Regions from separate parts of the Shewanella carassii genome, predicted to be linked through region 1. Evidence: riboswitches for the same ligand, from Rfam matches in the RefSeq annotation. Region 1 holds a riboswitch; the other holds the start of a gene.
The links. Region 1 has a riboswitch for thiamine pyrophosphate ahead of K5621_RS08110 (TonB-dependent receptor). Riboswitches for the same ligand answer to the same signal wherever they lie in the genome.
Positions count from the first base shown of each region.

Region 2: another riboswitch for thiamine pyrophosphate. It lies ahead of thiC (phosphomethylpyrimidine synthase ThiC); the one in region 1 lies ahead of K5621_RS08110 (TonB-dependent receptor).

Region 1 is NZ_AP024618.1:1,764,524-1,767,641, forward strand. Features, by position in the region: gene ung (uracil-DNA glycosylase) at 1-636, opposite strand, end outside; gene K5621_RS08105 (TOBE domain-containing protein) at 673-885, opposite strand; TPP riboswitch at 1,036-1,145, shown strand; gene K5621_RS08110 (TonB-dependent receptor) at 1,201-3,118, shown strand, end outside.
Region 2 is NZ_AP024618.1:2,122,323-2,125,440, forward strand. Features, by position in the region: gene K5621_RS09670 (hypothetical protein) at 1-883, shown strand, start outside; TPP riboswitch at 1,048-1,147, shown strand; gene thiC (phosphomethylpyrimidine synthase ThiC) at 1,376-3,118, shown strand, end outside.

The sequences.
Region 1 (3,118 bases):
GGCTATGAGATAATCGTTAGCTCGATTGAAATGATTGCAGCCGAAGAACCCTCTATGAGCCGAGAGCGGCGAGGGGTGAGGGGCCTTTAAGATAAGGTGTTTGTTGCCATCAACCCGCTGAGCCTTGAGCCCGGCATGCTTACCCCAAAGCAGAAACACCACGCCTTCTGTATATTGATCAACGGCCTCTATCACTATGTCGGTGAATTGCTCCCAGCCGAGATGAGCGTGGGAATGTGCCTGACCACGCTCGACACTGAGCACAGTATTGAGTAGCAATACGCCTTGACTGGCCCAGCGGCAAAGATTGCCATGGCTTGGATAGCGAAACCCCGGGACTGTATTGACCAGCTCCTGAAACATGTTCTGTAATGATGGCGGTGGCATCACCCCTTTGGGCACAGAGAAGCACAGTCCTTGGGCCTGGCCTGGTCCATGGTAGGGATCTTGCCCCAGCAGCACTACTTTGACTTCTGATAATGGCGTATAACGCAGAGCGTTGAAGGTGTCACTCTTGGGAGGGTAGATGACTTTTCCCCGAGCACGCTCGGCGTCGATATAAGCCAGCGTCTCTTGAAAATAGGCTTGTTGTTTTTCCGGGCCCAGCACTTTGGCCCAACTGATATCCGTATGCATAACAAAAAAACAGCGCCTTGCGGCGCTGCTCAATGATTACTCGTCTACACCCAACATTACGCTGCTGGCTTTGATCAGTGCATAAGCACTGTCGCCGACTTTAAGCCCCAAACGTTCACAGGAGGCCTTGGTGACCACGGAAGTCAGCTCGACACCTGGAGCCAGCTCAATGGTGACTTCGTTGTTTACAGAGCCTTCTTCGATGGCTTTGATGGTACCGCCAAGACAATTACGTGCACTGATTTTCATTATTTTCTCCCGAAGAACATTAGAATCGATGCTGATTATAATATTAACCAATAAAAAAATGTCACTGCTTGATGAGAAATTGCTGTATGGCCCATAACCTTTAAAGAATGTTACATACGGATCACTTTTATTTTTAACTGGTGTATACTGGCGCTCGCCAAGGGGTGTTTACCGCATTGCGGTTGACTGAGATGTCGTATGACGAACCCTTAGAACCTGATCCGGCTAGTACCGGCGTAGGAATGGGCCACAATTCGTGCACTTTCAACTCGCTTTCTTATTGCCGGATCTCAAACTGTGAATATTTGAGGTCCTATGTCCAAGTTTACCGTACCTACTCTGCTCGCCAGTACCATTCAGATGCTGCTGTGGGCACCCGTTCATGCTGCCGATAATCCCGGCGTTGAAAAGCAAGATGAGCAACAAGCCATGGAAGTGATAGTCGTCAGCGGCGACTTTCGTGGCCTGACGCTGGAGAAGATGCCCTCCAGCGTGACTGTTATCGATGAGCAGCGCATTGAAGATCAAGGCGCCGAGCATTTCGAAGATATGCTGGGTAATGTGGCCAATTTCAACTGGTCAGGTGCCAGCTCCCGGCCAAGATACTTCCAGATCCGCGGGGTCGGTGAGCAGGAGCAATACCAGGGAGCGCCCAACTCCTCTGTGGGCTTTATTATCGATGATATCGATCTCTCCGGGCTGGGCAGCGTTTCCAGCCTGTACGATTTGCAGCAGTTTGAAGTGCTGCGTGGCCCTCAGGGCACCCGCTATGGCGCCAATGCCCTGGCCGGTCTTATCTATCTCAAGAGCAATGATCCCACAGACGTATTCGAGCACGGCGCCGAAGTCTCGCTCGGTAATGATAATCTGCAAACCTTCAGCGGCTTCAGCTCCGGCCCAGTGACAGATTCCGGCAAGCTGCTCTATCGTGTGGCGCTGCAGCAACACAAGCAGAACGGTTATCGCGACAACCTGTATCTGGGCCGTGACGATACCAATGAGCGCGATGAATTCAGCGGCCGTATCAAGCTGCGCTGGTACGCCACCGACAAGTTGCAGGCGGACTTCACTCTACTGCACGCCGATTTTGACAATGGTTATGATGCCTGGACCCTGGACAATAACGGCTTCGATACCATTACCGATGCGCCGGGCGTCGACAAGCAGCGCACCACGGGCTCCAGTCTCAAGCTGAGCTATACCGGCTTTGAGGCTTTTGAGCTGGTGTCCCTGTCAAGCTATGCCGCCACAGATCATCACCACGGTTACGACGGTGACTGGGCCAACCCGGATTACTGGGCCGGGAAAGAGTGCGGCGGCGCACCCTGTGAGTACGATTACACCTGGGATAAACGCGGCGAGCGGCGCACTCTGTCACAGGAGTTCAGATTCAGCTCCAACGAGGCCGGGCGGATTTTCGGCGGCAGTACAGACTGGCTGGCCGGGCTCTATTTTATGGATCTCGATGAGGACAATGATCTCTACTCTGAATACAACAGCTGGCCGGATGAAGTGCTGACTTCCCGCTACAGCGCCAGTAACTATGCAGTGTTTGCCCAGTTGGACTCAGATCTGGGGGCGGGCTACAGCCTGTCTATCGGTGCTCGTATCGAGCGACGTGAGAGTGACTACAGCGACAGCAATGGTGATGCCTTTAGCCCATCGGAAAACATGTGGGGCGGCCATATCGCCCTATCCAAGGCACTGGCTGAACACCATGAAGCCTATGTTCGGATAGCCAGGGGCTACAAGGCCGGTGGTTTCAATATGACGTTGCCCCAGGAGCTGGCCGACAAGAAAGAGTTCGATACCGAAATCCTCTACAACTATGAACTGGGGCTGAAATCCAGCTGGGCCGATGGCTTGCTGGATACCCGTCTGGCACTGTTCTTTATGGACAGAGAAGATCAGCAGGTAGCGGCCTCGCTGCAGGATCCTGTCGATCCCCAGCGCTTTATTCTGTTCACCGAAAACGCCGGCAGCTCCAATAACTATGGTGCCGAGCTGGAAGCCAACTGGTATCCCACAGATTCACTGCAGTTCTACACCAGCCTTGGGTATCTGCAGACAGAATACGGTGATTACCTGTATCAGGATAAATATGGCAACCCTGTGGATCTCAGCGGCCGGGAACTGGCCCACTCGCCGAGATGGACCTATAGTCTCGGCATGACCTGGCGCAATGACATGGGCTGGTTTGCCAACCTCAACAGCAGTGGCAAGAGTGCGTTCT
Region 2 (3,118 bases), 360 kb from region 1:
GACTAAAAAAACAGAGCAGGGGGATGCTGAGGCAAAGGGCAACGCCTTCAGTAGTTGGACTGCGGCGGGAGCCGCGCACTTAGTACTATTGCTGGGGGTATCCTGGTTTTGGCAGCAGGCCGAATGGCGAAGAGTGGTGACAGAGCCTGTCAAACCCAAGGCGTTGCAATCCTATCTGTATTTCAGTCAGCCCAGCCCCAAACCGTTAACGCCAGTGCCGGAAGCCTTGGCCGAAGAAGCAATAATCCAGTCCAAGGAAACGATAGAGGTTAACAAAGCTGACTCGAGCAAGCGTTCTGAGCCACAAAAAACCGAGCAACAAAAACAAGCTGCCGAAGAGACTGAACAAGTGGCTGTTCAAGACCAGAAAGAGCAAAGCATCCCCAAGACTCGGGCTCAAAGCGTTAAGTCTATTGGTAGCGTCATTGAAGAAACGAAAAATGCAGCCGTACCTGCGCCAGAGCGAGCAAATGACTTTAAATCGCAGCCGGCAGAGCAAGCTCAGCTTGACTTCAGTTCAAGCGCATTAAAGTCTGCCCGAAAAGTATTGCAACACTCGCAACAGCAGGCGCTGCAGCAGTTATCACAACAATATGCGGATAAGGCCTCGGGACGCAAGAGCCTCAGTGAAATGGATGGGGAGATGGAGGTGCTTTGGGTCAATGACGCCGATGATTTCAGTAAAGTGGCCAGTCTGGATCTGCCGCTCGACCCCAACCGTATCGTCAAGGATGGTGATACCTGCTATCGGGTCGTCAAGGTGCCGACTCCGCTCAATCCCTATGCCGAAAACTTGGGGTTTCCATTTAAGTGCGGTCAGACAGAGATGGAAAAAGCACTCAAGGAGGCGGTAGCCAGCCGTCTAAAGCGGCTTGGTAAGTGAGTTTTGCAATCAATTTATTTGATTGGAAATAGGTTGATTCCCAAATTTCTGTAAATATTTTTATTAACTTCAAACAATTAACTTGTGATTTTAATGGATTTAATCCTGCGGCAAGTTTTGCCATTGGGCTTGTTTCCCGCTTCGGCTTGTGCTTATACTCGGCAGCAATCTTGTCGGAGTGCCCTCTGGGCTGAGACCGTTTATTCGGGATCCGTTGAACCTGATCAGGCTAGCACCTGCGAAGGAAACAAGCATTCAGCTGCAGCATTACCGCAGCCACTGCGAGCAAAAATCTATGCCAAAGGCTTTAAAGAGCCGAGGCGATATCTGGCTTCTCAAGCGGACATTGAACTGACCTGAAACCACGAGGTCAGTCTGCCAACACCGCCGGATGAGGACTCCAAATCAAGGAGTTTAACCAGTCAGCTCGCGCCGCTTATTATTCAACTCTCCTGACAAGCAATTTCATTTTCCAAAAGAGTGAGCTTGCTTATGTCAAATCGTCAATCCAATCGTCGTCAAACCCGTGAGGCCGCCCAGGCCTTTATCGATAACCTTAAACCCTTGTTGCATCCCAATTCACAGAAGCTGTTTGTTCAGGGTTCCCGGGCCGATATTCAGGTTGCCATGCGCCAAATCAGGCAGACAGACACCCGAATACCAACCCAAGATGGCAGCGCGCAATTTGAACCCAATCCCGCTGTACGTGTTTATGATTGTGCCGGCCCTTACTCAGATCCCAACGCGGCTATCAATGTGCGCCAGGGCCTGGATAAACTGCGCCAGGGCTGGATCTTAGAGCGTGATGATACGCAAGAGCTGACTTCGGTCAGCTCCAGTTTTACCCAGCAGCGGCTGGCGGATGAAGGGCTGGATCATTTGAGATTCGACGCTTTGCCCAAACCGCGCCGGGCCAAGCCGGGTAAGCGGGTGACCCAATTGCATTACGCCCGCGCCGGCATTATCACTCCTGAAATGGAATATATCGCCATTCGTGAAAATATGGCCCGGGCCAACGAAGCGCTTGCCAAAGATCCGCAGCTGGCCCGCAAGGCCAAAGGAGAAGCCTTTGGCGCTATAGTTGCCACGCCGATAACCCCTGAGTTCGTTCGCAGCGAAGTGGCCCGTGGCCGCGCTATCATTCCCGCCAACATTAATCACCCGGAAGCTGAGCCTATGATCATCGGCCGCAACTTTTTGGTGAAGGTTAACGCCAATATCGGTAATTCGGCGGTGACCTCTTCCATCGAGGAAGAGGTGGAAAAACTGGTGTGGGCCACCCGTTGGGGCGCCGATACGGTAATGGATCTGTCCACCGGCCGTTATATCCACGAAACCCGCGAATGGATAGTGCGCAACTCGCCGGTGCCCATAGGTACCGTGCCCATCTATCAGGCGCTGGAAAAGGTCAACGGCATTGCCGAAGACCTCAGTTGGGAAGTGTTTCGCGACACCCTGATAGAGCAGGCCGAACAAGGGGTGGATTACTTCACCATTCATGCCGGGGTCTTGCTACGCTATGTGCCCATGACGGCCAATCGGGTGACCGGCATGGTATCCCGTGGCGGCTCCATTATGGCCAAGTGGTGCCTGAGCCATCATAAGGAAAACTTCCTCTACAGCCATTTCCGCGATATCTGTGAGCTTTGCGCCGCCTATGATGTTTCTCTGTCGCTCGGTGACGGCATGCGCCCCGGCTCGATTGCCGATGCCAACGACGAGGCTCAGTTTGCCGAGCTGGAAACCTTGGGTGAGCTGGTGAAAATCGCATGGGAATACGATGTGCAGACCATTATCGAAGGGCCGGGCCATATTCCGATGCAGCTGATCAAGGAAAATATGGATAAACAGCTTGAGTACTGTGATGAGGCGCCTTTCTACACCTTGGGGCCCCAGACCACGGATATTGCGCCCGGCTATGATCATTTCACCTCTGGCATAGGCGCGGCGATGATTGCCTGGTACGGCTGTGCCATGCTCTGTTATGTGACCCCCAAGGAGCATCTGGGGTTGCCTAACAAGGAAGACGTTAAACAAGGGCTTATTGCATACAAAATTGCGGCGCATGCCGCCGATGTCGCCAAAGGACATCCAGGTGCCCAGCTGCGCGACAATGCGTTGTCAAAGGCCAGATTCGAGTTTCGCTGGGAAGATCAATACAACCTGGGGTTGGATCCCGATACCGCCCGGGCGTTCCACGATGAATCCCTGCCTCAGGAGTCTGCCAAGGTGGCG